Regions from separate parts of the Pseudoglutamicibacter cumminsii genome, predicted to be linked through region 1. Evidence: predicted binding sites of a transcription regulator. Region 1 holds the regulator's gene; each other region holds the start of a gene.
What was found. The regulator LexA, encoded in region 1, represses DNA repair genes until DNA is damaged. The targets are predictions, from matches to a motif close to TCGAACANNTGTTCGA.
Positions count from the first base shown of each region.

Region 2: ruvA (Holliday junction branch migration protein RuvA) is a predicted target of LexA. The motif match lies at 5,800-5,815, and genes of this name have one in related genera.
Region 3: JOD50_RS00570 (LysM peptidoglycan-binding domain-containing protein) is a predicted target of LexA. The motif match lies at 2,368-2,383, and genes of this name have one in related genera.

Region 1 is NZ_JAFBCO010000001.1:1,614,151-1,621,980, reverse strand. It holds gene JOD50_RS07335 (histidinol-phosphate transaminase) at 1-97, opposite strand, end outside; gene JOD50_RS07330 (LysM peptidoglycan-binding domain-containing protein) at 241-645, opposite strand; gene lexA (transcriptional repressor LexA) at 952-1,755, shown strand; gene JOD50_RS07320 (ATP-dependent DNA helicase) at 1,845-3,926, opposite strand; gene hflX (GTPase HflX) at 3,923-5,668, opposite strand; gene JOD50_RS07310 (class I SAM-dependent methyltransferase) at 5,848-6,456, shown strand; gene JOD50_RS07305 (hypothetical protein) at 6,511-7,452, opposite strand; gene miaA (tRNA (adenosine(37)-N6)-dimethylallyltransferase MiaA) at 7,462-7,830, opposite strand, start outside.
Region 2 is NZ_JAFBCO010000001.1:1,986,369-1,994,198, forward strand. It holds gene JOD50_RS09020 (RelA/SpoT family protein) at 1-389, opposite strand, end outside; gene secF (protein translocase subunit SecF) at 586-1,581, opposite strand; gene secD (protein translocase subunit SecD) at 1,583-3,340, opposite strand; gene yajC (preprotein translocase subunit YajC) at 3,438-3,830, opposite strand; gene ruvB (Holliday junction branch migration DNA helicase RuvB) at 3,979-5,037, opposite strand; gene ruvA (Holliday junction branch migration protein RuvA) at 5,089-5,727, opposite strand; gene ruvC (crossover junction endodeoxyribonuclease RuvC) at 5,852-6,478, opposite strand; gene JOD50_RS09055 (YebC/PmpR family DNA-binding transcriptional regulator) at 6,550-7,311, opposite strand; gene JOD50_RS09060 (M3 family metallopeptidase) at 7,485-7,830, shown strand, end outside.
Region 3 is NZ_JAFBCO010000001.1:138,500-146,329, forward strand. It holds gene JOD50_RS00555 (CpaE/TadZ family protein) at 1-867, opposite strand, end outside; gene JOD50_RS00560 (CpaB family protein) at 870-1,523, opposite strand; gene JOD50_RS00565 (hypothetical protein) at 1,684-2,283, opposite strand; gene JOD50_RS00570 (LysM peptidoglycan-binding domain-containing protein) at 2,407-3,168, shown strand; gene JOD50_RS00575 (Rv3235 family protein) at 3,195-3,713, shown strand; gene secA (preprotein translocase subunit SecA) at 3,856-6,546, opposite strand; gene hpf (ribosome hibernation-promoting factor, HPF/YfiA family) at 6,733-7,377, opposite strand; gene JOD50_RS00590 (ComF family protein) at 7,565-7,830, opposite strand, start outside.

The DNA of each region.
Region 1 (7,830 bases):
CTGGAACGTCAATCTGAGGGGCGCCATATGGTGAGAGCCCGCGAAGGTTCTCCCTCAATGGGAGCTGGTTGAGCCGTTGCAAAGCATCCTGAGACATGGTTCAAGTCTAGAGATCGGCTGAGCGGCGTTTCGAATTAGGGTCGCCCTGTTGCGACGGAACACCACCCCAGCAGCAGTCATGCCTCATCAGGGTAGATTCATCCACTCACACCGCGACTTGACGCTCACGCCAGCGCTTGATTAGTAGCTAACGGGAACGACGACCTTCTGGCCAGGGACAAGCGCTCCGTCAAACGAGTTGTGCTTGTGGATCAGCGCTACCGTATCTCGCGCATCACGCTCAGGGGCGTAGTGTTCCGCGAGGCCCCACAAGGTATCCCCCTGCGCAACGGTGACCTCAACCAGGCGATCGCCTTGTGCGGTGACCGGCTCACCCGTCGTTGCTTGCGCCGGCTGGAGCAGTGCCGAGAGCATCAGGAAGATGCCAACAATCAGCGCGACCGTCGGCAAACCGAAAAACAAGAAACGCCCACGTTGGGTCAAGCGAACACCTGCGGAGCTGTCATTCGTACCTGGTTCGGCAACGTCCACAGAGGACGCGTTACCAGCAACCGGGTTGATAGTGCGCTCAGACGAGTTCAGCATGGTCATTCCTTCCGATTTCGAACAGAACATTTATTCGAATATCTCTTCGATATATTTCTAGCACACATCTTCGAACACGCTCAAGAAACTTCGTACATATCTTTGAATATGTTCAAAAGCCGTATAGGGTGTAACTACCGATGTGGCCTGTGTTTACAGTGAAGAACGACCCCCTGACAGTTTGAAACTGAATCGGCTCAAACCGCATCTAGGTGAAAGCCATACATTCGAACATCGGCATGTAGCTGACGACGACTGACGACGCCGAGCTATCAAGCATGGAGACCTGACAAGGATGGGAAACGAATGAGCACCGAGACACCGTCACCGGACACACAGTCGGCGCGCCCCTCGAAGCCGCTCACCGCTCGTCAGCGTTCCGTTTTGGAGTGCATCGAATCGTTCCTGAATGTGCAGGGCTACCCGCCAACGATGCGTGAGATCGGCGATGCGGTCGGGTTGAAGTCGCTCTCCTCTGTAACGCATCAGTTGCAGCAACTGACTAAGCTCGGCTGGATCCGCCGTGACCCTAAGTTGCCTCGCGCACTCGAAGTTCTCCATCCATCCGACCCGACGTTGGAAAGCTCTGCGCCTGTTTCCTCGGCCGCTGCAGACGCCTCCTCTGAAGGCACCCCTGGCCTCGCGCCAGTGACCTCGATTGCGCAGGGTTCGGCACGCGCAAAGGCACCAGCAACATCTACCGCCGCGACGCTCGATTTTGCTCAGGGCGACGAAGATTCGGCCCCAATCCCGCTTGTGGGTCGCATCGCCGCGGGTGGCCCGATTCTTGCCGATCAGCAGGTCGAGGACGTCATGACGTTGCCGCGCCAACTTGTGGGGCACGGCGAGCTCTTCATGCTCAAAGTCTCTGGTGATTCGATGATCGATGCAGCGATCTGCGATGGTGACTGGGTTGTCGTGCGCCGCCAGAACACCGCTCAGAACGGCGAAATCGTTGCGGCACTTCTCGATGATGAAGCCACTGTGAAGACGTTCCGTCAGCGCGACGGCCACACGTGGTTGCTACCTCAGAACTCCCAATACGAACCGATCCTGGGCGACCACGCTCAGATCATGGGGCGCGTCGTATCCGTACTGCGTTCACTTTAGATATCGTTCACTCGAGATTCCGCTCACACTGGATACTGTTCGCTCTAGACGCCGTTCGTTTTAGGACTCCGCGTCAGCGGTCGCTTGACCTACTTATTGGCCTCGCGCAAGCGGCCCAAAGCACCAAGAACCGTATTCCGGTCGGTAGTGGTCCACAACGGCGGCAAAGCATTACGTAGATACGCCCCGTAACGGCGGGTAGCCATCCGCGAATCCAAAATCGCGGCCACTCCCCTATCCTCAGTAGAACGAATCAACCGGCCCACTCCCTGAGCCAAACGGATCGCCGCATGATGCGCGGAAACCGACATGAACCCGTTCCCGCCATGCTCATTCACATCACGCGTCCGGGCCGTCATCAAAGGATCATCAGGGCGTGGGAACGGGATCCGGTCAATCACTACCAAGCGGCAATGACGCCCCGGAACATCCACACCCTGCCACAGAGTCATCGTCCCAAACAGGCACGTCTGCTCATCAGCGGAAAACTCACGCACCAGCTCCATCATCGACGCCTCACCCTGCACCAAGATAGGCACATCAAGACGCTCACGGCACGCAGCGGCCGCATCCTCTGTAGCCCGGCGGGAGGAAAACAGCGCCAAAGCCGCACCACCGGAGGCCTTGATCAAATCGACGAGCTCATCAATGACCTCTTCAGAGACCCCGCGCCCCGGCGGCGGGAGGTGCTGAGCCACATACAGGACGCCCTGCTTCTCGTACTCGAAAGGCGAACCGACATCGACCGAATCCCATTCAGGAGCCTCCGGCCCCATCAGCCCGAGCCCACCAGCAACCGGCTCAAAAGCCTCACCCACCGCGAGCGTCGCCGAGGTCAGCACAACAGTCCGGTCCTCAAACAGGCCATCCCGCATCTGCATCGCAACAGACAAAGGAGCCACCATCAGCGAAGCCGGCTCCGAATCATCCGGAACAACATAGCCACGCCCCGGCTCGAAGCTGCCTGGCCGAGACGCCCACACAACCTCTTCTCCCTTGCCGGCACTCAACAAGCGCTCACACAGTTCAACAATCTGAGCCACCGCAGAACGCGCGGATTGCCAGCCACCGTCCGGAGCGGCATCGCCCGCCTCGCGCTTCGAATCCGACATCACAACTTTCGCGGACTCGAAAACCTGCGTCACGGCCGCACGCTGAGCCTCCGTCAAACCGCGCGGCTGAAGCCCTGTCGGGATGTTCGTGACCGATTTCTCGAACTCCTTCGCCGCATCGGATAACGCCTTTGATGCGACCTTCAAATGCTTCTTAGCACCCTGCGCGGCGTGCGTGATCGCAGTGTGCGTCAGCGGGCGCGTATACGTGTTGGTGACCCGGTCCTGAAGTTCGTGAGCCTCATCAACGATCACAACATCGAAATCCGGCAAAACCGGTAGCTGCTCGAACGCAGAAAAAGCGAGCATCGCATGGTTCGTCACCACAACGTCGGATTCAGCCGCCAACCCGCGGGCACGCTCAGTGAAGCATTCCTCCGCCATCGGGCAATGCTGTGTGCCCAAGCATTCAAGCGAAGACACCGAAACCTGACGCCACGCCTTATCCGAAACCGACGGGACCAGCTCATCCCGGTCCCCTGTTTCGCTCTCCTCAGCCCACTTACGGATCCGCATGATCTCTTGACCCAAGGGCGAGGTCGGGCCATCGTCAACCGCGCCCCCATCAGTTGCAGCAGCAGTCAAGGACGCATCGAAAAGCGAGCCCGCATCGTCATCCTCCGGGTACCCGCCGGCGAGCTTGTATTTGCACGCGTAATTGTTCCGCCCCTTGAGCAGAGTGACATCAACCGGCCGCGGAAGCTCATCTTCCAAAGCCTTCAATAAACGCGGAACGTCACGTCCCACGACCTGGGACTGCAGTGCCAACGTCGCCGTCGCAACCACAACGGGTTTCTCCGCATCGATCGCGTGCGTGATCGCGGGAACCAGATACGCCAGAGACTTACCCGTACCCGTCCCAGCCTGTACCAACAGGTGCCTCCCAGACGAGAGCGCGTGCGCTACCGCGTGTGCCATCTCGTGCTGGCCGTCGCGACGCTGGCCACCCATCTTGTCGACGGCGGTGGTCAGCAAGCGCTCAACCTCCTGAACCGCTGGGTCAGCTGATCCGGTTGCTGATTCCGATGCGGCAGCGGGTTCCGGCGTGTCTGGACTCATGCGTCCGCACCGGCTTCCGCTCCCTTATCCGTTCCGTCTTCCGCACCGTCCGCTTCAGCGTATGGAGCGAGCAAATCAGCAAGATCCGGGCGAACCAGAGCGTGGATCCGCGTACCGTCTTCGACGTGCTCAAGTTCAAGCAGTTCGGCGTCGTGGCCGTGCAGACGCGCCACGAGGTCACCTTCGGTGTACGGGATCAGCGCGCGGACCTCCGTGTGCGGGCGCGGGATCGCCCGTGAGATCGCTTCCTTAAGCTCCTCGATCCCCTGGCCTGTGCGAGCAGAAACCACAACGTGCTCAGGGTAGTTGCGGCGCAACTGAGCCAGCGTGTGCGTATCGGCCAGGTCCGCCTTGTTGAGCACGATGATCTCGGGGCCGTCCGCTTCAACATCCGCGAGAACCTCGTGCACCGCTTGGATCTGCGACATCGGATCCGGGTGGGACGCGTCCACCACGTGGAGCAGCACATCAGCGTCCGCGGCCTCTTCGAGTGTGGAGCGGAACGCCTCAACGAGGTGGGTCGGCAGGTTGCGCACGAAACCGACCGTGTCGGTGAGCGTATAGCCGATGCCGTCAGGGGTTTCCGTAGAACGCACGGTTGGGTCCAGCGTGGCGAACAGCGCGTTCTCCACAAGCACCCCGGCGTCCGTGAGCCTATTGAGCAGCGAGGACTTGCCTGCGTTGGTGTAGCCGACGATGGCCACAGAAGGCACCGAGTGACGCTTACGGTTGGCTCGCTTGGCTTCGCGAGCGGGCTTCATGCCTTTGATTTCGCGGCGTAGCTTAGCCATCCGGTTGCGAATGCGGCGACGGTCGAGCTCAATCTTCGTTTCACCGGGACCACGCGAACCGATACCGGCACCACCAGCAACCTGACCACCAGCCTGACGCGACATCGACTCACCCCAACCGCGAAGACGCGGCAAGAGATATTCGAGCTGTGCGAGCTCAACCTGGGCTTTACCTTCGCGGGATTTAGCGTGCTGAGCGAAGATATCCAGGATCAACGCGGTCCGGTCAATGACCTTGACCTTGATGACGTCTTCGAGACCACGACGCTGGGACGGTGCGAGCTCACTGTCGACAATCACGGTGTCCGCGCCAACTTCGTTCACGATGTCACGCAGCTCGGTTGCTTTACCCGAACCGAAGTACGTTCCTGGGTCCGGTTTCACGCGGCGCTGGATCACACCGTCCAACACTTCCGAGCCCGCGGTTTCGGCGAGCGCGGCAAGCTCACGCAACGAGTTCTCCGCCTGCTCGGCAGTGCCGTCAGACCATAGGCCCGCCAGGACGACTCGTTCGAGCCGCAGCTGGCGGTATTCGACCTCAGAAATATCTTCAAGCTCGGTCGAGAGACCTTGCACACGGCGGGTCGCGCGGCGCTCCTCAAGGTCTTGTTGCAGACCATCGAAGCGGGAATGCTCGGTCTGCCCCACGTCAAGGGCTTCAGCCTGACCGAAGCGCAAGAACGATCCCCGCTGCCCACGCCCGCTAGCCTGCGCGTCCGGATCCACCGCATCGGCCGCATCTGAGCCTTCTGCCCCTACTTCTACACCTTCTGCCGCTACAGAATCTGCGGAGCCTGTTGTATCTGCGGAGCTACCCCCGCGGCCAGCGAGCCGCTCACGCTCACGATCGGCGGCGAGGATCCTTTCGATCGTCGCTTGGATCTCGCGGTCGTGTTCTGTTGAGCTTTTCTCCGAAGGGGTATCGGGGGTGTTGCTGCCGTGGTCGGTCATGGTCTCCTGACGTCGTATCTCCCGCACTCGCGGGTTCCCTACCATTCTAAGCCGCTGCTACGCCTCAGCGAGGGTCGCTCGCCGCATGTGGACGACCCTCGGGCACTCTGGCGCCTGTGAACATCGAATCCCTCAGCGAGCCCAAGCCCAGTCCCGCGGTTCAGATAGGCTTGTGTTTCATGGCCGAGCATTACTTCACAGCGGAACCGGTGACCCCCGAAGCCCGCAAGCGCATCACTGTTTCACTTGCAGACCGTGAGCTTGACGTCCACACCGCGGCAGGCATCTTCAGCCCCGCCGGCGTGGATAAGGGAACCCAGATTCTGCTGGATGAAGCGCCTACCCCGCCGGCCCGCGGGACGATGCTCGATATCGGCTGCGGATGGGGTCCTATCGCGCTCACCTTGGCCTTGCGCGCACCGAAAGCGGACGTGTGGGGCGTGGACGTCAATGAGCGCGCGATGGATCTCGCCCGGCTTAACGCGTCCGATGCGGGCGCTCAGAACGTCACGGTGTGTTCCCCTGAAGATGTGCCGGCCGATGTCGGTTTCGATCTGATCTGGTCGAATCCGCCCATCCGGGTAGGCAAGCAGGTGCTCCACGAGATCCTGATGACGTGGCTTCCGCGCCTCAACCCTGGCGGCGAGGCATATCTTGTGGTTCAGAAAAACCTCGGCTCCGATTCCCTGCAGAAGTGGCTCGCCGCAAATCTGCCAGCCGACTGGACGGTTGACCGCTACGCCCGCAAGAAAGAGTTCCGCATCCTGCGCGTGGCCCGCCCCGAATGAGCCGCTCATTCGATCGCTAACTCAGCTGTACGGGGCTAACTTACCTTCACGGGGCTAGCTCAGCTGGATATTGGCGATGACCCGGGCTGGCCCCGTCACTTGCGCCGTTCCGGAAGCGTTCGATGCGGATCCCGGCTCAAGCCGGACCCCCACGAGCGCTGCTGGCTGGCTTACAGCCCAGCCTTCCGCGAGGTCACGACCCGCTCCCGCCCAGTACTGGAACGCGAGCGAACCGGCGACTGCCGCGGCGGCGCTCGATCCGTATTCGCGCGACAGCCTTTGCCCCGCCGAGTAACCCGAGCCACCCGCCCGGTCATCCGGCGCGTGGTGGAAACGCATCGACACCGCGGCGATACCGCCATCGACCAGCGGATCATGCGGAACCACAAAGCTCGTCGACGAACGCTCGAGCACCTCAGAATCCAGCTGCAGACCGTGACCGTCCAAACGTAGCCCCTCAAGCTCGGACACATCGGCGAGCGCAACCACAGACACCGGCGCGCCAACGGTCATCGTCAGGCACGGCCGGGGCACGGGTAGGCCCTCCGCATGGACCGTACCGTCGCTCGCTTCGGCTTCCGCTTGTTGCGGGAACGCGAACGACCACCGCACCCCAGCGACCTTATAGTTGGCCCGCGAACGGGCCACCGTGTACTGCTCACCCGATCCGAATTCAAGCTGCGAACCGTTGCTAGCCAGTTGCCCGGCGCCATCGAGGTAGGCAGCCACAGCGAGCGCCGCATCGGGTTCCAGCTCAGAAACAGGCGCACCTGATGCCCCAACCAGCACGCACTTCCAGCTGCCGTTCCCCTGCTCGGACACAGTTAGCACACCTGCCGCACCGATGCCGGCGGAGTCATCGCACAACCACTGCGCTTCCGACTCGTTCAAGGCCAACTCCGAGCTGATCAGAAACGGGACAGCGCCAGAGGTGACGCGGGCGAAACTCGCGCCGGAAAGCCTGGCAGGAACGTCATTCGGAAGCGAATCGAACATAGTTCCAGCCTACCGAGCGTCAGGGAATGCTTCTGCAACGAAAGCGCGGGCGACCTCGCGCGTGCCGGCCCCCGCATCGTAATGTGTGACCCGCGGATCAGCGCGGAACCACGTCCTCTGCCGCTTGGCGAACTGTCGTGTAGCGATGTGGGTGCTTTCGATCGCTTCGTCTTGGCTCATCTCGCCGTCGAGTACCGCTAGCGCTTGCTTATATCCAATAGCTGCCGATGCGGTCCGTCCTTCCCGCAGGCCGCGCGGGATGAGACCGCGGACCTCGTCGAGCAGGCCGGCATGGTACATGCGGTGAACCCGGCGTAGGAGGGCCTCGTTGAGGATGGCCGGATCGAGGTCGAGCCCCACCTGAAACGTGGGCTGGTG
Region 2 (7,830 bases), 370 kb from region 1:
TCAACGAGCAATGCAATCTCGTCGCCAAAGTCTTTGCGGAGGGCCTCAAGCGAATACTCGGTGTCCTCAACCGTGTCGTGCAGCAGTGCCGCCGCGAGGGTCGCGCCAGTCAAGCCCATCTCGGCCAGGATGGTCGCAACCGCTACCGGGTGCGTGATGTATGGGTCGCCTGATTTCCGTTTGACCCCTTCGTGCCAGTGAGCGGCCACATCGTAGGCGCGTGTAATGAGTGTGAGATCCTCGCCCGGGTTCTGTGCCCGGACAGTACGGAGGAGCGGCTCAAGAATCGGTGGCGCAGCGGGGAACGACGAACGGCCAGAGAAACGGATCAGGCGCGACAAAGACCGGCCTCGGCGTGGCGGCTGTGAACCCACTCGCTGTTGCACCATGGCAGCGCTGCCTCCTCTTAGGCCAAGCGCGGAGCCTGGCTGTGTAAACACAATACGGTGATTGGGTCAGTCTAGACCAGGTGTGAAGGAAAAATCGCACCATGAAGCAGAGAAACCGTGGCGGAAGAGGTAGATACCTCGTCCCGCCACGGTTCACTGTCAGTCCATGGTTGCAAGACAACGTGCAACCGTGATCCTATGCGAGTGCTTCAGCCGACTCTTCACGATGCTGAGCGACTTCCGCATCGAGCTCCTTGACGTCTGCGTCGCCCTTACGCAACTGGTAGTACAGCGGCGCCTGAATGAACAGCGTCGACAACGTCGAAACGATGATGCCGACGAACAGCGCCAGCGCAAGGTCACCCAACGTACCGGCGCCCAGTAGCCAGTAGCCGATGAAGAGAATCGAACCAACCGGCAAGATCGCGACGACCGAGGTGTTGATAGAACGCACGAGCGTCTGGTTGACCGCTCGGTTGACCTTCTCCCCGAACGTCATGACGTACTTCAACGCCGGATCAGATGTGTTCTCGCGGATCTTGTCAAACACGACCACCGTGTCATAGAGGCAGTAACTCAGAATCGTCAAGAAACCGATCACAGCGCTTGGCGTCACTTCAAAGCCGACTGCCGCATAAATACCTGCGGTGACGATCATGACCACGATGAGGCCGCCAACTGCCGCGAGCGACATCTTCCAGGTACGGAAGTAGATCGCCATCAGCAACGCAACCAGAACCATGAATACGACCAAACCGATACCGGCCTGGCGGGAAACATCTGCACCCCAGGTTGGGCCGATAGCCGAGACCGAGACCTTATCGACATCGGTCTCATATGCCTCCGCGAGCGCGGCCTTGACATCGTCAGCCTGCTGACCCGTCAGCGGGTCAGTCTGAACGCGCATCGTGTTGGAAGCCAGGTGAGTCGTGCGAGCGTTCTTATCAGGAATCACCGCGTGCGCCGCATCATCACCAAGCTTAGGGTCAGTCTTATGGACCTGAGCCACCTGGAACTCGTTACCACCCCGGAAATCGATACCAAGGTTGAAGCCCCCACGCACGACCGGCACCAAGACCGACAGTACGATCAAAACCAACGCAATACCGAACCACAGCTTGCGCTGACCAATGAAAGGATACGAACGCTTACCCGAGTAGAGCTCGTTACCCCACGTTGCTAACTTCGCCACGTTAGTTCTCCTCTACTTTCGGTGATTCAGAACCCTGAGTGTTCTCGCGGGCTTCAAGCTCTTCAGCTCGGCGACGCTCGGCGATGGTCATACGACGCTGTGCCTCACGGTTGGCCCCACTACCCTTCTTACCGTCCTTCTTGCCGTCCTGCTGTGCATCGCCGGTTTGGCGACGCACCCGAACACGACCTGCACCTGCATACAGCGGTTCAGCACCCAAAAGACGTGGGTCAAGACCAGACATACGGTGGCCCTCGGAGAAGAACCGCATGCGGCTCAGCAACTGCAGCATCGGGTGCGTGAACAGGAACACCACGAAAATATCGGCAACCGCAGTCAGACCCAACGTAAACGCGAAGCCCTTGACGTTACCTACAGCCACGAAATAGAGGACAACGGCCGCGAGAATGTTGACAGCCTTGGAAGCCAAAATCGTACGACGTGCACGGTTCCAGCCCGTCTCAATGGCCTGCTGCAGCCTACGACCCTCGCGCAACTCGTCACGAATACGTTCGAAGTAGACGATGAACGAGTCGGCCGTCAGACCAATCGAGACAATCAAACCCGCGACCCCCGCCAACGACAAGCGGTAATTAGCGCCCCACCCCAGCAGAACGATCGCAAGGTAGGTCAACGTGCCCATGATGATGAGCGAGGCCATCGTGACCAGACCCAGAACGCGGTACTGGAAGAACGAATAGACAGCAACCAGAACCAAACCGATCAGGCCCGCGATCATGCCGGACTTCAGCTGGTCAGCACCGAGCTTGGCCGATACCTGAGTCTCAGTAGGGATGTTGAAGCTCATCGGCAACGCACCATAGCGCAACTGCTCTGCGAGCTCCTGAGCAGATTCCTGGGTGAAGTTACCGGTAATCGACGAGCGACCATCGGAAATGACCACCAGCGACTGCGGAGCCGAAACCACGCGGCCATCCAGCACAATCGCGAACTGATTCTTAGGAGGCTGCGAGGAAGTCAGGCGCTGTGTGACAGTCTTGAACGCATCGGCACCCTTCTTGTTGAAGGTCAATGCAACTTCCCAGCCGCCCGTCGTGTAGCCCTGAGAGTTCTGCTCTGGACGCGCCTCAGCATCAGTGATGTCCGAGCCCGAAACCTCAACCGGACCCAAGAGGTACTTCGCCTGCAACGGCGGATCGAGCTCACACGCAATCGCGGGCTCATCAGCCTTAAACGTCGTGCGCTCCTTCTTGTTCATCTCCGCCTCACAGTCCCACTGCTGGAACTGACGGAACAGCTCAGGAGTAACCCATGCGTCATCCGAACCGTGCTTAGGCTTCCCCTTAGGCTTTGGGATGTCCTTGATCGGAGTCAGATCCTTCTCAGGCGTCGCGGTGATGTCCTGGCTCGCCGTGATCACCGGACGGAACTGCATTTGAGCAGACGACTTTATCAGGTTACGGGTCTTCTCATCAGGGATACCCGGCATCGCGACGACGATGTTCTGGTTGTTCTGAGTCGTCACTTCAGCTTCGGCAACGCCAGTGCCGTCAACACGCTGGCGGATAATCTCAACAGCTTGCTGCAACTGTTCAGAGGTGACCTTCTTACTTGGGTCATCCAACTTAGGGGTCAGCACCATCTCGGTACCGCCCTCAAGGTCCAGTGCAAGCTTAGGAAGCGCACCGGTCTTGCCAGCGACGACGCCACCGACAAGCACAGCAATCATCACGAGATGAATCACTGCAAGCCAGATGAGCGACCGACGCGCATGACGCTTGGGGCTAGATGTTGACATAGGGGTTTCTCTCAAACACGGGCAATGAACAAATAAAACTTTGTGGCAGCCTCAAAACCTCAACGTAAAGAGGGTCCGAAGCGCCGGACGCCAGACGTCAGCGCTGACCAGGTTCCTGAGAGCCGCCAAGGCCGTCTTGGTCCTTAGGCTCATCGGTCGAGGCGGTGTCGGCAACGCTTTCCTGAGGGAACTGAGCGATAGCCTGAATATGGAACATCACCCGGTTGCCTGGAGAGAGCTCCAGCAACACCTTGTTCTCGTCCTTGAAGGTGTCAACGACAGTGCCGAAGATGCCCGCAGTCGTCATGACCTCCGCGCCAGGAACGAGCTTGGTCTCGCGCTCTTCATGGGCCTTCTGCATCCGCTTACGGTTACGGAACATCGTAAAGACCAGGAAGATGACCATCAGGCCAAGCATCAGCAAGAGAGGGCTAAAGCCTCCAGTCTGTGCCTTTTCACCTTCGGCCAATAAATGCTGCGCGGAGAACACGGGGCTTCCTCAATTCAGGTTGTCGAAAACGTTGCATGATCTTGCGCACACTTAAAGCGCAAGGGAAACACCGATCTAGCCTAACCCACGCAACCGACGACTCGCCGCACATCCACCCTAGGTTTCAAACGAGGATTCGCACCAGGTTTCAGATCAGACGGCCCGTACCACCGGATTCTGGATCGCTCCCAGCAACAGAGCCCGGTGCACCTTCAGGAGGCGTCAGTCCGAGGTGCGCCCATGCCGCAGGGGTCGCTACACGCCCCCGTGCAGTGCGGCCAAGGAGGCCTTCTCGAACCAGATAAGGCTCAGCAACCTCCTCAACGGTTTCCGTCTCTTCACCCACCGAGATAGCGAGCGTCGACAAGCCAACAGGGCCACCGCCGAACTTGGTGCACAAGGCCAACAAAACCGAGCGATCCAAACGGTCCAGACCGCGCTCATCGACGTCGTACATATCCAAAGCAGCAGCCGCCTGCACCGCATCGATCCGGTCGATGCGATGCACGAGTGACCAGTCACGCACACGCCGAAGAAGCCTGTTCGCGATACGCGGGGTACCACGGGAACGTGACGCGATTTGCCGGTAGCCGTCGTCAGTGAGCCGCACATCGAGCATCACTGCCGAACGCCGTAAAACCATCTCGAGCTCTTCGACCGAATAGAAGTCCAGGTGTCCCGTGAAGCCGAACCGGTCCCTCAGCGGACCAGGCAAGAGACCCGCACGCGTCGTGGCACCTACCAATGTGAAAGGCGGCAGATCCAATGGAATCGCGGTAGCGCCGGCACCTTTGCCGACGACGATGTCGACGCGGAAGTCCTCCATCGCCAGGTAGAGCATCTCTTCAGCCGGGCGGGCAAGACGATGAATCTCGTCGAGGAACAAAACCTCGCCTTCGGACAGCGAAGACAAGATCGCCGCGAGGTCGCCCGCGTTCTGGATGGCGGGGCCCGAGCTAATGCGTAGCGGGGCCTGCATCTCAGCTGCAACGATCATCGCAAGCGTCGTCTTACCAAGCCCAGGAGGACCAGAAAGCAATACGTGATCGGCAACCCGGCCACGCAACTTCGAAGATTCGAGGACCAAAGATAGCTGCTCACGAACCCGCGACTGGCCCACGAACTCATCGAAGTTCTTAGGACGCATCGCAGCTTCAAGCGCGCGTTCCTCGGGTTCGCCCGTTGCGTCCACGAGTCCACGCGACATGTCATCTGCCATCTCGGTGCGTTCCTCTCCCCTTGCTGATTACCCGTGATGTTAAGACCGTACGCCGGACCCAGCGCCCACTCCACGCAACGTGGCTCGCAACAGCTCAGGAACCGAGGCTCCCGCCAGTTCAGGCTGTGCCTTGAGGGTCGCAGCCAGAACCTTCTTAGCTTCCTTCTCGGTCCAGCCCAAGCCCGTCAAACCTTCGATCACTTGGGCTTCCGCGGCTCGTACCAGAGCTTCGGACTCGGTTTCAGGAGCAGGTGCGGCCTCCGCTGGCGCGTCGCCTGAAAGAGTTAGCTTGCCCTTGAGCTCAAGAATGATGCGGCTAGCGGACTTAGGTCCAACGCCGGATACACGCGTCAACGCCTTGGTGTCCTCGCTTTGCACGGCGGCCGCTAGCTCGTCGGCGGAATGCACCGCGAGAATGGCTAGACCCAGCTTGGGGCCAATGCCAGAGACCGTCGTGATGACTTCGAAAACATCGCGGTCGCGTACCGTGCTGAAACCGAACAGCGTCATCGAGTCTTCACGAACGACCAGGCTAGTCGGGAGCGTCTCTTCCTCACCCACAGTGAGTTCCCCCAGCGTCCGCGGAACAGCGTTGACCAGATACCCCACGCCATTGACGTCGAGCACAACCGAGTTCAGATTCAACGCCACAACAGTGCCTCGAAGCTGAGAAATCATGTGTATGGACAACCTTTCACGGAGAAGACGCACGCGTCGTGCAGCAAAGAAGCGCCGCGACCCCCACTATATCCGAATATATCTTCGAACCTACGGATCGCATCGCGATGCCTAAGGAACAGCCTTATAGTCCTCTTGGCTTTCGGGCCCTAGCACGCAGCGCGGCCTCCGCGCGGGCCGAATTATTCGCGGCCTGAGCCTGGGCTTTAAGCCAAGCCCGCTGCGCAGGTGCAACCCCACTCTCATTAGAAGCCGACGCAGCAGCTTTAGACGCCGGATCAGCGCCACGCCAACCGTGAGCCAACGCGATAGCAATAGCATCCGCCGCATCGGCCGGTTTAGGAGCAGCCGCCAGCCGCAGAATCTTCGTGACCATCCGTCCAACCTGCTGCTTATCCGCCTGGCCACTACCAGTGACAGCGGCTTTGACCTCAGTTGGTGTGTGGAGAGCGACCGGAATCCCCCGCCGGGCAGCCGCAGCGATAATCACGCCCATCGCCTGAGCGGTACCCATCACCGTCGAAACGTTCGTATACGTAAACACGCGTTCGATCGCCAAAGCATCAGGCCGGAACTCATCCAGCCACGCATCGATTCGTTCGGAAATCGTGAGCAAACGCTGGTCCAGCGGGACCTCAGACGGCGAACCGATCACCCGGACATCCTCAAGCGTCGCCGTGCGGTCAGCACCAACAGAAACCAGGGCCAACCCGCAACGGGTCAGCCCTGGATCAACACCTGCTACTCGCACTCGCCAACCACCGTGTTAGCCATCGTGCGTGCCCCTAGGCGCGATGTAAGCAACAGTTTCTACCTCTTGCCTTACTCTTCGCCGAGCGCCTCAATGACCTCAGGGGTCATGTCAACGTTCGAGTACACGGCCTGGACGTCGTCGAGCTCTTCAAGCGCTTCTTCGAGCTTGATGAAGGTGCGAGCGGCGTCAACGTCCAACTCGACTTTCATGGTCGGAACGTATTCGACCTCGTCAGAGCTGTACTCAACGCCGGCTTCATCGAGGGCCTTAGCGACAGACTGCAACTCAGATGGCTCCGAGAGGATCGTGAAAGAATCGCCGACCTTGGTGATTTCCTCGGCATCAACATCAGCCGTGAGGACAACCTCCATGAGGGAATCCTCAGTGTGATCTGCCTCCGGCACGACTACGACGCCCTTGCGGTTGAAGAGGTAGTTGACCGAACCTGGGTCAGCGATCGTGCCGCCGTTACGGGTGATCGCCACGCGGGTTTCAGACGCCGCGCGGTTGCGGTTGTCGGTGAGGCAATGCACCAGAAGCGCGGAACCTTGCGGGCCGCGAGCTTCGTACATGATTTCGGTGTAGTCGACAACCTCACCAGTTAGGCCGGCGCCACGCTTGATCGCGCGGTCGATGTTGTCGTTCGGAACAGAGTTCTTCTTCGCCTTGTTGACAGCGACTTCAAGTGCCGGGTTGCCTTCAAGGTCCGGACCACCAGCACGCGCAGCAACCTCGATTTTCTTAATGAACTGTGCGAAAGCTTTCGCGCGCTTCGCGTCCAGCGCCGCTTTCTTGTGCTTGGTTGTTGCCCATTTGGAGTGGCCTGCCATGGTTCTCCGTCCCTATGTCAGCTGTTCTTTCGACACACCATTCTATAGCTTGAACGCTGAGATGGGCCGCTCCACGCCTCAAGGCCCGCTTTCAAGCACGGTTTACATCTGTTTTCGGAAGCCCGGCGCCCTCGAGAGTGACATCGCCTTGTTTTCTGTGAAAGAGTCTCTTCATGACTTATCTCACACAGCCAAGCGGGCTGCCATACGATTTCCCTGACTTCTCCACAGTCACACCGGAGCTGTTGCGCGACTCGGTTCGTGCGGGAATCAAGGCTCAAGAAGAAGCCGTCGCCGCCATCGTGAACAACACTGACGAGCCGACGTTCGCTAACACGTTCGAGGCCTTTGAGCTCTCGAGCGAGGGCCTGCACCGTGCCGCCGCTGTCGCGTTCCACCTGTTCTCTGCCGATGCGACCGAGCCGATCCAAGCTGTTGAAGCTGAGATCACTGCCATGGTTGCGGCACATCAGGACGCAATGACGCTCTATCCGGGCCTGTACGCCCGGATGCAGCAGG
Region 3 (7,830 bases), 1.5 Mb from region 1:
CCGCTTGAGCGCGGCCTTCCCGACCTCCTGCCAGCGGCTCGGACGAGGAAGCCCCGTGGTGACGCGCAAGATCGCTTTCCCGATGCGGACCCGCGCATGCGCGTCCGTATCCGAATTCGGTGAAAACGTTCCCGCTTCAACCGAACGGCACAACCGCACAATTCCGGACGTCTCCCCGAGCATCCCTAGCCGCGCCGCAATGCTCGATGCCCGCGTATCCGCATCCACCAAGGTCACAGACTTCCCGGCGAGCGCCGCTTCCGTCGCCAGTTCGATCGATAGAAAGCTGCGGCCCGGCGCTCCAGCGCCACTCCACACCACGACGATGCGGCCCGGCTCGCGCTGGACCGTTTCAGGTTCGATGCCCTCGGGTTGGCTGGACTGGTTTTCCTCGTTCGCGGGATCTTCGATGTCCGGGAGATGTGGCAAACCCGTGCGCGGCTCTACCCCGTGAAGCTGAGAAAGGTCGTCCGGGATTACGGACTCGAACTCATCGACGGTCTCAGCACGACGCCGCCCACGCCTCTTGAGAGGCTCCGCCCGCGACAACGCTTCCGCTATCACCTCAGCGGAAGCCGAAGAACCTACCGACCCCACACCAAGCCGAAACAAACGCGAAGCCGCCTTCGCATCGTCGGTCACCGCGACAAGACGACCACCCGCGGCGTGAACAGCATCGACCAAGCCGCTATCGACATCGTCAAACTGATCAACAACGATCACATACCGCGCCAAGCCAGCGGCCAGCGTCGCCAACAGCTCCGCCCCATCAGTGCACACCCGCACGACCGTGACCAACCCGACCTCAGACTCCAAACGAGCAAAAACATCAGGCGACTCACCAAACAAAACAACAGAGGAGCTCACGGTTACTCCCCCGCAGCACTCGCCGCAATAGGTGCGGAAACCACGCTCACAACGCTCTCACGCGCAATGTGGCCCACCATCGCGGAGACTTCATCACGCGGGATCAAAACCTCCAAAACATGCCCCTGCGAAGCCCCGAAACCAGAATCCGCGCGCTCAACCTTCACTACCCGGACCCCGGACAACGCGAGCTGCGGCTCGGTTTCCGGCTCCGCGATCTTCGGCGTGACATACACATCCACGCCTTGACCAACCTTGACACCCGCCGGCAACGGGCCCTCGACCGTCAACGAAAACGAACGCAAATGGGCAGGCACATCCGCTTCGATCGCGCGGCGTGTCAACAGCTCGCCCTTCGAAACGTAATCGCTCACCGTCGCGCCAGCCACCGGAACATCACGCGAAACATAATGCTCACCCGGCCCAGCCATGCGCGCTTCAACCGGAACCAGATCCTTCTCAGTGAGAACAGTGCCCGGGGCCAAATCATGAGCCGCAACCATGTACGTTTCCGTGCGAGTCACCGAACGCACCAGCAAGACGACGCCCAAGATCGAAGCGACAACCAGCACAACGCCGATCACCAACCTCGGGTCACGCCAGCTCGCCGGCTGCCACCTCAAAACCGACCCAGCAGAACCACCGCGATCGCTCATAGCCACCTCAAACACGTCACGCCCATCGAGGGCATTCTTCAAGATGATTTGACGATAACGACCAACGCGAAACACAACAAGAGGTAACAAGCGACGCAATCCAACATCCCGGACACAGATCGCACACAGCTATACCGCTCCGTTGCCGGGGCGAGGGCACTCAGATCGTTGAAACAGCCGAAACCGCAGCAAGCGCGCCCAGAGGAACCAGCACCAACGACCGCGACGCCGAGCCACCCACCTGCGCCTGCATGCGGATAAAATCCCCACCCACCGCAACAATCAAGCCGCTACCGACAACCCCGTCGGACAAAACGAAACGCACACTCTGCCGATCCCGACCAACGGCGCGCAGCGCGGACTTCCACGGCGCCTTAGTGCGCCGGCACTGTGCTGCATTGCGGAGCTGGGCTGTATTGCGGGGCTGGGCTGTATTGCGGGGCTGCGCTTCAGTACGGGGCACGGAGCCAACCCCTGCAGTAGAGCCGAGAACCTCAACCCACACGCCTGCTTGATCAGGGAAAAGCCACGACTCCCGCGCCGACTCAATCCCGAACCATCCGGAACCAACCACGGCGACCTTCCCTGTAAAAGAATGTCCGGTCACGTGGACTTTGACCTGCGCTCCCGCGACTTCTGTCAAGAAATCGCGGCGCGCATATTCAGCCCGGGCAAGTTCGCCTGCCTCAGCGCGCATCTCTTGCCACTGCCCCGCGAGCAATTCGTGGGACATGTCCTCAAACAGGTCGTCGAAACGCATGCCCACAGCCTACTGAAAATCCACCACGCAAAAACCCCCTCTTGACACCAACGGGAAATATCAAACAGAATCAAAGCACAGCAAACGAACATAGGTTCTTACTATTCGAAGGAATGACCACCGATGACACCTAACGCTTCACGAAGGCTTCCGAGAAACCTGACGTCTTCACCTTCGTCTCTGCACATCACCGCGGCATGGCTCGCCCCCGTGGCCGGGCTCGCGATCGGAACACCCGCACTCACTGCGCTAGGGCCCTGGTTCCCCAACGCCGAATCGCCAGACTTACTCATCGCACGCCTCGGCGCATGGAGCTTGTGCCTCATCAGCCTCTACTTCCTCCTCAACCACGCATTGGCGCTCTCACTGCGCGGCCTCAATGCGCTCGGCGTTCGTACCGAACGCTGGAACCGATGGGTTCCCCGCGCATCAGCGTTGGCCGCCGGCCTTATCCTCACAGCGCCAACACCATCGCATGCCGCACCACCACCGGACACGACTGTCATCACCCAAGAAACCCGCACACAAGAAACCAGCGCGACAACAGCCACGCCCGCTACGTCAGCCGCCTTCCCCATCGACGGCAAGCAAGCGGCCACGCCGGCAAAGCAAGACGCCACACAGCAAGAGGCCGCGGCCTTCACCGTCAAGAAAGCCGACCCCGTCCCACTACCGCGGAGCATGGGGACACCCGCCCGAGCCGACACGGTGATCGTCAAAACGGGAGACACGCTTTGGGACCTCGCCGCACGCCACCTCGGCCCGGGAGCAACTCCACAACAGATCGCCAAAGAAACTCAGCGGTGGCACAACAGCAACCGCGAGCTGCTAGGCGATAACCCGCACCTCATCCAGCCCGGACAAGAACTACTCATCCCTGCCTAAGGGCGCACTCACACCGGAGGATTCCCATGACCACCGCACCACTCTGCGAACCACGCCTCGATCCCGCATCGAACGTCACGCCGTTCCCTGCCCCATCCGACCCAGCCACAGCCGGCCCCGCTGCAGGCTCCGCCACTTCGGGCTCCCCGACTACAGCGCAACCAGACTCTTCCGTGAGACCAGGGTCTCCGGCGCATCAACAGCTCGCCCGCACCATAGCTCAAGCAATCGCCGATGTGCTCTCCGGCCGCCGCCCGTCCCTCGCCTTGGCAGGGTGGTTCGAACTCATGCCGCTCAACAAGGTACAAAACCGCGCCGGATGGGAACGCGAAGCCTCCGCAGCTAAAGGAACCCCATGGCCATGGCGCACCCTCGGCGTGCTTTCAACCCACGTGCAAGCCCAATACCGTAGCCCTAATAGCGAAGCGCTACCCACACTCGAATGCTGTGCAAGCATCCTCACCCCACGAGGAGTCCGCGCCATCGCCTTCACCCTGAAACCACACGGCCGCAGGCTCCGCTGCACGGATGTCCAGATCGGGTGAAAGCTGAAGGGCACACGGGGTAAGCATGCCTGCCCCCATCGGATAGGCCCGAAGTAGTTAAGCAAGCGGGCTCGCACACCTTTCGGTGCACGAGCCCGCTTTGCTGCAACGCCGCTAACCGCACAGCGCTGATATGAAAACCCTAGCGGCGCTTCTTAGCGTTCTTCTTAGCCTTACGCGCCTGCTTACCGGTCACCTTAGGCTCATCCTTCTTGGAGCGGGTGCGGCGAGTGCGTGCCTCACCAGACTCATCCGGAGCCGAATACTCGAGATCTTCCTGGCTGGACTCAGAATCCATCAGACCAGCGCCCTTCGCCTCGCCGGCATCGTGGCCAGGTTCGACCTCTGCGTGGAACATCAAGGAAACCGAGTCCTCACGGATCCCTTCCATCATGGCTTCGAACATTTCGTAGCCTTCACGCTGGTACTCGACCAGCGGGTCACGCTGAGCCATCGCACGCAGGCCAATACCTTCCTTGAGGTAGTCCATCTCGTAGAGGTGTTCCTGCCACTTACGGCCAATCGAAGACAACACGACGCGGCGTTCCAAGTCGCGCATCGTCGTAGCGCCCAAGTACTCTTCACGGCGCTCGTACGCGACCAACGCGTCAGAGACGATCTCTTCCTTGAGCATCTCCGCAGTCAGGCCGCCCTGATCACCACCGGCCTCCTCGATGAGGTCTTCCGGAGTCAACGTAACCGGGTACAGGACGCGCAGGTTATTCCACAGCGCCTCAAGATCCCAGTCATACGGTTCGCCAGCCAGGGTCGCTTCCGTGACCATCGCGCCAACAGCATCCTCAATGAAGTGCTGCATACGCTCCTCCAAGTCCTCACCTTCGAGGATCTGACGGCGGTCAGCATAGATCGCCTCACGCTGACGGTTCATCACGTCGTCATACTTCAAGACGTTCTTACGCTGCTCCGTGTTGACAGACTCAACCTGACGTTGAGCCGACTCGATCGCGCGCGAAACCATCTTGGATTCAAGCGCCATGTCGTCCGGCATGCTTGGCGAGTTCATGATGCGCTCCGCCATACCGGCGTTGAAGCGACGCATCAGCTCATCCGACATCGACAAGTAGAAACGGGACTCACCCGGGTCACCCTGACGGCCCGAACGACCACGCAACTGGTTATCGATACGACGCGATTCGTGACGCTCCGTACCCAGAACATACAAGCCGCCGAGCTCACGAACCTCGTCGCCCTCAGCCTCACACTGGGCCTGGAACTTCTCGAAAACCTCATCCCAGACAGCCTGGTAACCCTCAGGATCAACATCGGCATCCAAGCCGCGGTTCTTCATCTCAGTGACAGCCAAGAACTCAGCGTTACCGCCGAGCATGATGTCAGTACCACGGCCAGCCATGTTCGTCGCGACCGTAACCGCGCCCTTCTTACCGGCCTGAGCAACAACCGCAGCTTCGCGTTCGTGCTGCTTAGCGTTCAAAACCTCGTGGCGGATACCGCGCTTAGCGAGCTTCTGAGACAAGTACTCGGACTTCTCAACCGAAGTCGTACCAACCAGAACCGGCTGACCTGAACGGTGACGTTCCTCGATGTCCTCAGCAACAGCCTCGAACTTCGCGATCTCGTTCTTGTAGATCAAGTCCGGCTTATCGACGCGCTGCATCGGCTTGTTCGTTGGGATCGGAACCACGCCGAGCTTGTAGGTGTTGTTGAACTCCGCCGCCTCGGTTTCTGCGGTACCGGTCATGCCGGAGAGCTTGTCGTAGAGACGGAAGTAGTTCTGCAACGTCACGGTCGCCAAGGTCTGGTTTTCAGCCTTGATCTCAACGTTCTCTTTCGCCTCAATCGCCTGGTGCATGCCCTCCGAATAACGGCGGCCAGGAAGCGAACGGCCAGTGTGCTCATCGACGATCATGATCTCGCCGTCCATGACCACATAGTCCTTATCCCGCTTGAACAGCTCCTTCGCCTTGATCGCGTTGTTCAAGAAACCGATCAGCGGAGTGTTCGCGGACTCGTACAGGTTCTCGATGCCGAGGTAGTCCTCAACCTTGTCGATACCAGAAGCCTTGACACCCACCGTGCGCTTCTTGATATCGACCTCGTAGTCCTCGTCGATCTTCATGCCGCGCACGAGCTTGGAGAACTCGCTGTACCAGCGGTTCACGTCACCCTGCGCCGGGCCGGAAATGATGAGCGGGGTACGGGCCTCATCGATCAGAATCGAGTCGACCTCATCGACGATCGCGAAGTTGTGGCCGCGCTGAACCAGCTCATCCATGGACCACGCCATGTTGTCACGCAGATAATCGAAGCCGAACTCGTTGTTGGTTCCGTACGTGATGTCCGCGGCATACTGCTGGCGGCGCACCGACGGCGGCTGGTTTGAAACGATAACGCCCGTGCTCATACCGAGGAAACGGTAGAGGCGGGACATGAGCTCGCCCTGATAGTTAGCGAGGAAGTCGTTGGTCGTCACAACATGGACGCCCTTGCCGGAGATCGCATTGAGATAAGCAGCCGCAGTCGCGACGAGCGTCTTACCTTCACCGGTCTTCATTTCAGCGATGTTGCCGAGGTGGAGGGCCGCGGCACCCATCAGCTGGACGTCGAAGTGACGCATACCCAGCGTGCGCTGCGACGCTTCACGCACCACCGCGAACGCTTCGGGGAGCAGGTCATCGAGGCTCTCGCCCGCTTCATGCCGTTCACGGAACTGGTCCGTCATGGACTGCAGCTCTTCATCCGTGAGCTCCTTGATGGAGTCTTCGAGTGCGTTGATCTGTGAGACGTAAGAACGCAGACGCTTCAGAATGCGTTTATCGCCAGCTCGCAAGATGCGCTCGAACAGATTGGCCACGTGTTTTCTCCCCCATGACGAAGCGACCGGAATCTACCGGCCCTTCGCCATCTTACGCGTTGAATACGTTTTTACCCCAAGCCAATGGCGGGAGATTCCTGAAAATCTCCCGCCATTAGCCTGAATGACAGTTACTAGAATTCTACTGCCCCACTGTTATGGGAACACTAAATTCCGATGCGGTCGTTAGCTGCGGTAGGTCTTGATGCCGTCTTTGGATACCTCGGTGAGGTTCTCGTCCAGGGCGATCACGCCGTAGGACCATCCGCGGCGACGGTAGACGAGCGAAGGCAAGCCGGTCTCAGAGTCGAGGAACAGGTAGAACGGGTGGCCTACGAGTTCCATGTTGTCGACGGCGTCGTCTTCGGTCATCGGAACGGCTGGGAAACGCTTGCGGCGGATTTCAACCGGAACGTCACCAACTTCTTCTGCGCGGCGGGCTTCCTCTACCTGTTCGAGCAGGGACTTATCGCTTGCTGGCACTGACTCAGGGTCGATCGGCTGGCTCAGTGCGCGGTCATTACGACGGTGGTCTTTGGCTTTGTCGCGAGCGCGACGCAAACGCTCAAGCAGCTTTGCGAACGCGAGGTCGAAGGCCGAGAACTTCTCAGAGGAGTGAGCTTCAGCGCGGACCGCCGGCCCCGGGCCGATGACGGTGACTTCGACGGTCATTTCGGAATCAGCGACGCGGGCGTTAGGTTGGCGGGAAACCTTGATATCGATCGTTTGTGCCCTCGGGGAAAGCTGTTCAACCTTCGCGGCACGATCCTCGACGTATTCGCGGAACCGGTCCGTAACGCTGACGTTGCGGCCAATGACGTTGACATCCATGAGAGGTCCTCCCTCAATTCCGAAACAGCACCCGGTGACGGTCCGGCGGGAAGACTATGAACTCATCACCGCCGTTGACGCCAGGTGATGGGTTTGGCTAGAGGCTCTACCTCGAACTCAAGCCCATGCTTAAAGTTACATCGGTCACACCGTGTTTCGCACCTGTTTGAACCGTATTGGAAGCAAGTTAAGCGGGTGGCTTATTTTCGGTCTCTTCACTTGCGCTGACGGCTGCAGTTCCACCGGGAGGCCTGACCCACGCGACACAGAACGCACCAACAACCGTAAAGCCGTAAGACCTCAAAGTTCGAGCAGCCTCGGCGAGAGTTGACCCGGTCGTCATAACATCATCGAACAACACGACCCTGCGTGGGATCCTTCCGTGACGGTCCCGCCGCTTCGCGTTCTGTAGCGCGGCCTGGTCGATGGCAAACTGCCCCTTGACCGCCGCGC